Regions from separate parts of the Bradyrhizobium sp. USDA 4472 genome, predicted to be linked through region 2. Evidence: predicted binding sites of a transcription regulator. Region 2 holds the regulator's gene; the other holds the start of a gene.

Region 1 (5,118 bases), 3.6 Mb from region 2:
ATCGGCGGCAACATTCTTCAGGTCCGCAACCTCGAGGCCTGGTACGGCGAGTCCCACATCCTGCACGGGATCAATTTCGACGTGAACGCTGGCGAGGTCGTCACCCTGCTGGGGCGCAACGGTGCGGGGAAGACGACCACGCTCAAGTCGATCATGGGCATCATCGGCAAGCGTGCCGGGTCGATCAAATTCAACGATCAGGAGATCGTGCGCGCGACCTCGGACAAGATCGCCCGCATGGGCATCGCGTTCTGTCCGGAGGAGCGGGGAATTTTCTCCAGTCTCGACGTGCGGGAGAATCTCCTGTTGCCGCCGGTGGTGCGCCCGGGCGGATTGCCGCTCGAACAGATCTTCGACCTGTTTCCGAATCTGAAGGAGCGGCTCAGCAGCCAGGGCACCAAGCTGTCCGGCGGCGAGCAGCAGATGCTCGCGATCGCGCGCATCCTGCGCACCGGTGCCAGCTTCCTGATGCTCGACGAGCCGACCGAAGGCCTTGCGCCTGTTATCATTCAGCAGATCGGTCACACCATTGCGCGGCTCAAGAAGGAGGGCTTTACCATCCTGCTGGTCGAGCAGAATTTCCGTTTCGCATCCACCGTCGCCGATCGCTATTACGTCGTCGAGCACGGCAAGATCATTGATGGATTTTCCAACGCGGAGCTTGCCGCCAACATGGACAAGCTCCACACCTATCTCGGCGTCTAGGACGGCCCGTGACGGCCTAGAGAGACGGCGAAGAGAATTTCACAAGGGAAGTGGCATGAAAAAGTCGATTGCATCGTTGTTGCTTGGTACGGCGTTGGCCGTGACCTGCGCTGGCGTCGCCTTGGCACAAGACAAGACGGTCAAGATCGGGGCGCTGTCCGATCAGTCCGGCCTCTATGCCGACCTCGGCGGACCCGGCTCAACGCTCGCCGCCCAAATGGCGGTCGAGGATTCCGGCCTCGCCGCGAAGGGCTGGAAGATCGACATCATCTCGGGTGATCACCAGAACAAGCCCGACATCGGCACCGCGATCGCGCGGCAGTGGTTCGACGTCGACAAGGTCGACGTCATCGTCGACGTGCCGAATTCGGGCGTGGCGCTCGCCGTGAACAACGTCGTCAAGGAAAAGAACGGCGTCTACATCAATTCGGGCGCGGCGACCTCGGACCTCACCAACGCGCAATGCTCGCCCAATACCGTGCACTGGACCTACGACACCTACATGCTGGCCCACACCACCGGCCAGGCGCTGGTCAAGGCTGGCGGTGACACCTGGTTCTTCCTGACCGCGGACTATGCCTTCGGTGCGGCGCTCGAGCGCGATACCACGGCCGTCATCACCGCCAATGGCGGCAAGGTCGTCGGCGGCGTGAAGCATCCGCTGAATACGCCTGATTTCTCGTCCTTCCTGCTCCAGGCACAGGCTTCCAAGGCCAAGATCATCGGCCTCGCCAATGCTGGCGGCGACACCACCAACACAATCAAGCAGGCGGCCGAATTCGGCATCGTCAAGGGCGGCCAGAAGCTCGCGGCGCTGCTGCTGTTCCTCACCGACATCAAGGCGATCGGCCTGGAAACCGCGCAGGGCCTGAACTTCACCGAGACCTTCTACTGGGACATGAACGATCAGACCCGCGCCTTCTCGAAACGTTTTGCCGGCAAGATGAAGAACAGTGCGCCCCCGACCATGGTACAGGCCGGCGTTTATGCGGGCGTGCGCCATTATCTCAAGGCGCTCGATGCGCTCGGCGGCAATCCCCATGACGGCATCAAGGTCGTCGAGAAGATGAAGTCGATGCCGACCGAGGACGATCTGTTCGGCAAGGGCGAGATCGAGCCCAACGGCCGCACCATCCACAATGCCTATCTGTTCGAGGTGAAGAAGCCCTCGGAATCCACGGGACCGTGGGACTTCTACAAGCTCGTCGGCACGGTGCCGGGCGACCAGGCCTTCACGCCGCTCTCCGAGAGCAAGTGCGCGCTGCTTAAGAAGTGAGGCCAACCGCCCGCCGGCATGTCACCGGCGGGCACTAGTTTGGAAACGCCGAAGGGACTGGGTGCTGGATCGATGCAGGCTCTCTACGCACAGCTACTGGTGGGACTGATCAACGGCTCGTTCTACGCGCTGCTCAGTCTCGGGCTCGCCGTGATCTTCGGCATGCTCAACATCATCAACTTCGCTCATGGCGCGCTCTACATGATGGGTGCGTTCGTCGCCTATTTCCTGCTGAACCTCGGCGGCGTCAGTTACTGGTGGGCGCTGCTGCTGGCGCCGATCATCGTCGGCATCTTCGGGATGATCCTGGAGCGGACCATGCTGCAATGGCTCGCAGGCCTCGATCACCTCTACGGGCTGCTTCTGACCTTCGGTCTGGCGCTGATCATTCAGGGTGTGTTCCAGAATTATTTCGGCTCTTCCGGTTTGCCGTATTCGATCCCCGATGTACTGAAGGGCGGGGTGAATTTGGGATTCATGTATCTGCCGATTTATCGCGGCTGGGTGGTCGTGTTCTCGCTCGTGGTTTGCTTTGCGACCTGGTATTTGATCGAGCGCACGCGGCTCGGTGCTTATCTCCGGGCCGCGACTGAAAACCCGACGCTGGTGCGAGCTTTCGGCATCAACGTTCCCAGGATGATCACGCTGACCTATGGGCTCGGCGTTGGCCTTGCCGCGCTCGCCGGCGTGCTGTCGGCGCCGATCAATCAGGTCCGGCCGCTGATGGGCGAAAACGTCATCATCGTCGTGTTTGCGGTCGTGGTGATTGGTGGCATGGGCTCGATCATGGGCTCGATCATCACGGGCTTCGCACTGGGTGTGATTGAAGGGCTGACCAAGTATTTCTATCCAGAGGCCTCCAATACAGTCGTGTTCGTGCTGATGGTGCTGGTGCTGCTGGTGAAGCCAACGGGATTGACGGGAAGGGCGGCCTGATATGACCGTAGCAACTGACGACACTCTGCCGGGGACCCCACGCGCATTGCGCGACGAGATGATCGTCTTCGCGGTGATGGCGGTGCTGCTTGCATCCGTGCCGTTCACAAAGATCTATCCGTTCTTTGTCATGCAGGCGCTATGCTTCGCGTTGCTGGCCTGCGCCTTCAACTTGTTGATCGGCTATGGTGGCTTGCTGTCGTTCGGCCACGCGATGTTTCTGGGTACCGCGGGTTACGTCTCGGGTCATGCCTTGAAGGTCTGGGGAGTCCCGCCCGAGCTTGGCATTCTGGCCGGTACCGCCGCCGCCGCCGGGCTTGCCGTCATCACCGGCGTCGTCGCAATCCGGCGCCAGGGCATTTATTTCGCGATGATCACGTTGGCGCTCTCGCAGCTATTGTATTTCATCTATGTGCAGGTGCCGTTTACCCATGGCGAGGACGGCATTCAGGGTATTCCGCAGGGCCATCTGTTCGGAATATTCGACCTCAGCGATCCGACGGTGCTTTACTACACCGTGCTTGCCGGTTTTCTGTTCGGCTTCCTCTTGATCTTTCGCACCATCAACTCGCCGTTCGGTGAGGTGCTGAAGTCGATCCGCGAAAACGAGCAGCGCGCGATTTCGCTGGGTTACAAGACCGATCAGTACAAGCTGATTGCCTATATCCTGTCAGGAACTCTGGCGGGGTTTGCCGGCGCCTTGAAGGTGTTTGTCGCGCAAAATGCTTCGTTGACCGATGTTGAAGTGTCGATGTCAGGGCAAATCGTTTTGATGACGCTGGTGGGTGGTCTCGGCACCGTGTTCGGCCCGGTCTTCGGCGCCTTTGTCATCGTCGCCATGCAGCAATATCTCTCCGGCCTCGGGAGTTGGGTCACGGTGATCCAGGGCTCGGTCTTCGTGGTCTGCGTGCTCACCTTCCGCCGTGGTGTGGTCGGTGAAGTCGCACATTACTTCCGGCGGTCACTCTAACCTATTGATGTTATGTCGATTTTGCCATCACTTTAAAGCGGTGGATGATCCTGCTCTGCAGGCGTGAGATGACACGCGCGCAGGGCAAAAATGGTCTATGACGGTTTTGTGTCGGCCCGTTCGGCCGGGCCATTCCAACCGGTAGACCAGTCCCATGATGCGATGGTTTCGCGCTTTCCTCCCGAAGGAAGAACGGTTCTTCGACCTGTTCGACCGCCACGCCCAGACCGTGATCCAGGGTGCAATCGCGCTCCAGGGCATGCTGAAAGGCGGCGAGGAGACGCCGGTCTATTGTCAGCGTGTCAGCCAGTTCGAGAACGACGCGGACAATGTGACCCGAGAGGTGCTGACGGCGGTGCGGCGCACCTTCATCACGCCGTTCGACCGCGGTGACATCAAGAACCTCATCACCTCGATGGACGATGCGATCGACCAGATGCAGCAGACCGCCAAGGCCGTGATGCTGTTCGAGGTCCGCAGCTTCGAGCCGCCGATGCGGGAGATCGGCGAGTTGCTGATCGAATGCGCCAATCTGGTGGGACGTGCGCTGCCGCTGATGCAATCGATCGGACCGAACGTCGCGATGCTGACTGCGATCACGGAAGAGCTGACCAAGCTGGAGGGCCGCGTCGACGATCTCCATGACATCGGGCTGAAGGAGCTTTTCCTCAAGCATCGCGACGGCAGGGCGATGGATTTCATCGTCGGCGTCGAGATCTACGACCACCTCGAAAAGGTGGCCGATCGCTTCGACGACGTCGCGAACGAGATCAACAGCATCGTCATCGAGCAAGTATAGGGCAGGGCCGCCGTGGATGCTGCGTTGGGTGTTCCTGTCCTGGTCGGACTGATCGCCGTCGCGTTGCTGTTCGACTTCCTGAACGGTCTGCACGACGCCGCCAATTCGATCGCGACCATCGTCTCGACTCGCGTGCTGCGGCCGCAATTCGCGGTGATCTGGGCCGCGTTCTTCAATTTCGTCGCCTTCATGGTGTTCGGCCTGCACGTTGCCCAGACCATCGGCACCGGCATCATCGATCCCGCGATTGTGGACGCCCAGGTGATCTTCGCGGCGCTCCTCGGCGCCATCGTCTGGAATCTCGTGACCTGGGCGCTGGGCATTCCGTCTTCCTCGTCGCACGCGCTGATCGGCGGCCTCGTCGGAGGTGGCATGGCGAAGGCTGGAATTCATGCCGCGGTGTGGAGCGGCTTGAGCAAGGCGGTGCTGGCG
Region 2 (5,118 bases):
TGTTGCGCGCGCGCGTCGGCATGGTGTTCCAGAAGCCGACGCCGTTTCCGATGACGATCTACGAGAACATCGCCTTCGGCATCCGTCTCTACGAGAAGATCCCGAAGTCCGAGATGGACGACCGCGTCGAGAAGGCGCTGCGCGGCGGCGCGCTGTGGAACGAGGTCAAGGACAAGCTCAATGCATCCGGCCTCTCGCTCTCCGGCGGCCAGCAGCAGCGTCTCTGCATCGCGCGCACCGTCGCCGTGCGGCCCGAGGTGATCCTGTTCGACGAGCCCTGCTCGGCGCTCGACCCGATCTCGACCGCCAAGGTCGAGGAGCTGATCCAGGAACTGTCCGAGAATTACACGATCGCGATCGTCACCCACAACATGCAGCAGGCGGCGCGCGTCTCCGACAAGACCGCCTTCATGTATCTCGGCGAGTTGATCGAGTTCGACGACACCAGCAAGATCTTCACGTCGCCGACCGACCGGCGCACGCAGGATTACATTACCGGCCGGTTCGGCTGAGGAGACAGGACATGGGTTCTGAACATACCGCAAAGGCTTTCGATACCGACCTCCAGGAGCTCACCCGGTCGGTCGCGGAAATGGGCGGCCTCGCCGAGCGGATGATCGTCGATTCCGTCGACGCGCTGATCCGTCGCGACGTCGCGCTCGGCCAGCGCGTGGTCATCACCGACGCCGAGATCGACGCGCTTCAAAGGCGGATCGAGGAGCACGCCGTGCTCACCATCGCCCGCCGCCAGCCGATGGCGATCGATCTGCGCGAGATCGTCGGCGCCATGCGCGTCGCGACCGATCTCGAGCGGATCGGCGACCTCGCCAAGAACATGGGCAAACGCGTCGCGGCGCTTGAGACGGATTTCCATCCGCTCAAGCTGTTCCGTGGCCTCGAGCACATGACCGACCTCGTGCAGCAACAGGTCAAGTCGGTGCTGGATGCCTATGCCGCGCATGATCTGCCGGCGGCGATGGTGGTGTGGAAGGGCGACGAGGAGGTCGACGCCATCTGCACCTCGCTGTTCCGCGAGCTCCTCACCTACATGATGGAGGATCCGCGCAACATCTCGTTCTGCATCCATCTGATGTTCTGCGCCAAGAACATCGAGCGGATCGGCGACCACGCCACCAACATTGCCGAGACCGTGTTCTACATGATCGAAGGCCAGGCCATCACCGACAAGCGACCGAAGGGCGACATGACGACCTTCGCAACCACCGTCCCCAACACCTGAATCCTCAAGGAGCGACGACCCCATGGGCGCACGCATTATGGTGGTTGAAGACGAAGAAGCTCTCACCGAGCTGCTTCGCTACAATCTCGAAGGCGACGGTTATGACGTTGAGACGGTGATGCGCGGCGACGACGCCGACACCCGTCTCAAGGAGCACATTCCCGATCTGATCGTGCTCGACTGGATGCTGCCGGGCCTGTCCGGTATCGAGCTGTGCCGCCGGTTGCGGACGCGGTCCGACACCAAGCAGCTGCCGATCATCATGCTCACCGCGCGCGGCGAGGAGAGCGAGCGGGTGCGCGGCCTCGCCACCGGCGCCGACGATTACATCGTCAAGCCGTTCTCCGTGCCTGAGCTGTTGGCGCGGGTGAAAGGACTGCTGCGGCGTGCAAGCCCCGAGCGGCTCGCAACCGTGCTGGCTTTCGGCGACATCGAGCTCGACCGCGAAAAGCGTCGCGTGGCGCGCTCGGGCCGGCCGATCGACCTCGGCCCGACCGAATATCGCCTGCTGGAGTTCTTCCTGGAGCATCCCGGCCGCGTGTTCTCGCGCGAGCAGTTGCTCGACAGCGTCTGGGGCCGCGACATCTACATCGACGAGCGGACCGTCGACGTGCATATCGGCCGCCTGCGCAAGCTCCTCAATCTCGGCCGCGAGCAGGACCCGATCCGCACCGTCCGTGGCGCCGGCTACGCGCTCGACGACCGCTTCGCGAAGGCCGAGCAGGCCTGAGCACGGTGACATGCAAGCAAAATAAAAAGCGCGCCCTGGGGCGCGCTTTTTTATGTCTCGATCGTCGCAGGTACCGGGACGCTGTCGTCTGGAGCCATGCTCAGCGCGGACCCGGCTTCGCCGGCGCGCGGCGACGATCGGCCGCCGGCTGATACGCGACCCGCGAGTGCTGGGCGCAATAGGGCAGGCCGGAGAGCGCCTTGCCGCCGCAGAAGAAGAAGTCCGCGCTCGAGGGATCGCCGACCGGCCAGTGGCAGGTGGCCTCGTTCAATTCGAGCAGCGACAGCCGCTGGCTCATCGGCACCACGTTGTCGAAGGTCACAGGTTCAGCCTCGACCTCGACCTCGAAGGCCTGGGCGAGTGCGGTGTTGCCCCGCGAGATCGGGCGGCTCACGCGCATCATGTGCTGCGCGGGACGCGCCTTGCGCGGCCGGGGAGCTGCCGAAGACGGGCTCTTGGCGCGGCCGGACAGGCCGAGCCTGTGTACCTTGCCGATCACGGCGTTGCGGGTGACATTCCCAAGCTCAGCGGCAATCTGGCTGGCCGAAAGTCCGGCCTCCCAGAGCTTTTTCAGCTGTTCGACGCGATCGTCGGACCAGGTCAAAACGGTCATGGCACCCTTTCCTTCACCGCGCGCCGCCATCTGCGGGGCCGCACGACGAATGCGTAAGCTTCGAAAAACCCGTGCCGCCAGAATCCCTTAAGGCTCGCCGGGCGCAATCAGACGCCCGAACGTTTACGCCGGTACAAGAGGACTTTTGGGATCAGAACCGCTGCACGAGATGTCGTATCTGACAAGCCGAACGCTACAATATGGCGTGACTCACGCGCAAGAGTCCGGCGACTCGCTTCCACATGTTCCGTGGCGAATATCCCGCAAAATCGCCACCGCAAGACTACGGATTCAGCATGTCGCGAGGCGTTCGGGCGGCATTGACACCCGTTTCACCAGGCCTAAAATGGTGACGCGTGCCGCCCTTAAAAGGCGGCACGTTTCGTTTTCAGGCTGGTCAATGGTGCGTTGCGCAATGCACGCCCACACCGTCCGCAACATTCAAGTGGCCGTCATGACTAACAGCGCAGCGCCGCATTTGCTCCCCGTTTTCGCCAGGGCCGATCTCGGTTTTGAGCGCGGTGAAGGCGTTTGGTTGATCGCAACCAATGGCGATCGGTATCTCGATTTCACCTCGGGCGTCGCCGTGAATGCGCTCGGACATGCCCATCCCGCGCTGGTCAAGGCGCTGCAGGAGCAGGCCACCAAGCTCTGGCACATGTCGAACCTGTTCCAGAGCCCGGATGGCGAGAAGCTCGCCGCGCGTCTGTGCAACGAGAGTTTTGCCGACTTCGTGTTCTTCTGTAATTCCGGCGCCGAGGCGCTGGAGGGCGTGATCAAGCTGGTCCGCCATCATCACTTCTCCAAGGGCCATCCCGAGCGCTATCGCATCGTCACCTTCGAAGGCGCTTTCCATGGCCGCACGCTGGCGACGCTGGCCGCGACCGGATCGGCAAAATATCTCGAAGGCTTCGGGCCGCCGATGGACGGTTTCGACCAGGTGCCGCATGGCGACATCGAGGCCGTGAAGAAGGCGATCGGGCCACACACCGCCGGCATCCTGATCGAGCCGATCCAGGGTGAGGGCGGCGTGCGCTCTGCGACACCGTCTTTCCTCAAGGCGCTGCGTCAGCTCTGCGACGAGAAGGGCTTGCTGCTCGCCTTCGACGAGGTGCAGACCGGCATGGGCCGCACCGGCGACCTGTTTGCCCATCGGCGCACCGGCGTCACGCCTGACGTGATGTCGCTCGCCAAGGCGCTCGGCGGTGGCTTCCCGATCGGCGCGGTGCTGGCAACGGGTGATGCAGCCTCCGGCATGGGACCCGGCTCGCACGGCTCGACCTTCGGCGGCAATCCGCTGGCGATCGCAGCTGCAAACGCCGTGCTCGACGTCATGCTCAAGCCCGGCTTCTTCGACCACGTGCAGAAGATGTCGCTGCTCCTGAAGCAGAAACTCGCTTCCGTGATCGACCGTCACCCCGATATCCTCAGCGAAGTCCGCGGCGAGGGGCTCTTGATCGGCATCAAGGCCGTGGTGCCCTCAGGCGATCTGGTTGCGGCCTTGCGCAACGAAAAACTGCTCACCGTCGGCGCCGGCGACAATGTCGTACGCTTCCTGCCGCCGCTGATCGTCACCGAAGCCGAGATCGAGGACAGCGTCGCCAGGCTCGAACGCGCCTGCACGGCGCTGTCGGGTAACAAGCGGGCGGCAAGCTGATGAGCAAGAGTCCCAAGCACTTCCTCGATATCAACGAGCTGCCGCTGTCCGAGCTCAAGAGCATGCTCGCGGCTTCTTCCGCCATGAAGGCGAAGCAGAAGGCGCACCAGCCGGTCAAGCCGCTCGAAGGCAAGACGCTGGCGATGATCTTCGAGCGCCCCTCGACCCGCACCCGCGTCTCATTCGATGTCGCCATGCGCCAGCTCGGCGGCGAACCCATCATGCTCACCGGTGCCGAGATGCAACTCGGCCGCGGCGAGACCATTGCCGACACCGCGCGCGTGCTGTCGCGCTATGTCGACGCCATCATGATCCGCATCCTCAATCACGAGGCCCTGCTGGAACTCGCGGCGAACGCGACCGTGCCCGTCATCAACGGCCTGACGCGGCGCTCGCACCCGTGCCAGGTGATGGCCGACCTCATGACCTATGAGGAGCATCGCGGCCCGATCGAAGGTCGTACAGTGGCCTGGACCGGCGACGACAACAATGTGCTGGCGTCCTGGGCCCACGCCGCCGAGCGCTTCAAGTTCCAGCTCAATGTCGCGACGCCGCCCGAGCTCGCGCCGAAAAAGGCGATGCGCGACTTCATCAAGACCACGGGTGCGCCGATCGTGCTCGGCACCGATCCCGAGGCCGCGGTCAAGGGCGCCGATTGTGTCGTCACCGACACCTGGGTGTCGATGGGCGACAAGGAAGGCGAGCACCGCCACAACGTGCTCAAGCCCTACCAGGTCAATTCCAAGCTGATGTCACTGGCCAAGCCCGACGCGCTGTTCATGCACTGCCTGCCGGCCCATCGCGGCGAGGAGGTCACCGACGAGGTGATCGACGGCCCGCAATCGGTCGTGTTCGACGAGGCCGAAAACCGCCTGCAT

The links. The regulator PhoB, encoded in region 2, activates phosphate uptake and scavenging genes when phosphate is short. The targets are predictions, from matches to a motif close to TGTCATNNANCTGTCAT.
Region 1: the regulator PhoB is predicted to act here: its motif matches at 3,985-4,001, upstream of ACVWZ4_RS31860 (DUF47 domain-containing protein).

The regions. Positions count from the first base shown of each region.
Region 1 covers NZ_JBSSAM010000001.1:6,751,804-6,756,921, reverse strand. Annotated here, with positions in the region: gene ACVWZ4_RS31880 (ABC transporter ATP-binding protein) at 1-705, shown strand, start outside; gene ACVWZ4_RS31875 (ABC transporter substrate-binding protein) at 761-1,981, shown strand; gene ACVWZ4_RS31870 (branched-chain amino acid ABC transporter permease) at 2,054-2,917, shown strand; gene ACVWZ4_RS31865 (branched-chain amino acid ABC transporter permease) at 2,919-3,887, shown strand; gene ACVWZ4_RS31860 (DUF47 domain-containing protein) at 4,042-4,686, shown strand; gene ACVWZ4_RS31855 (anion permease) at 4,699-5,118, shown strand, end outside.
Region 2 covers NZ_JBSSAM010000001.1:3,186,021-3,191,138, forward strand. Annotated here, with positions in the region: gene pstB (phosphate ABC transporter ATP-binding protein PstB) at 1-512, shown strand, start outside; gene phoU (phosphate signaling complex protein PhoU) at 524-1,240, shown strand; gene phoB (phosphate regulon transcriptional regulator PhoB) at 1,263-1,970, shown strand; gene ACVWZ4_RS14615 (GcrA family cell cycle regulator) at 2,071-2,583, opposite strand; gene ACVWZ4_RS14620 (acetylornithine transaminase) at 3,038-4,240, shown strand; gene argF (ornithine carbamoyltransferase) at 4,240-5,118, shown strand, end outside.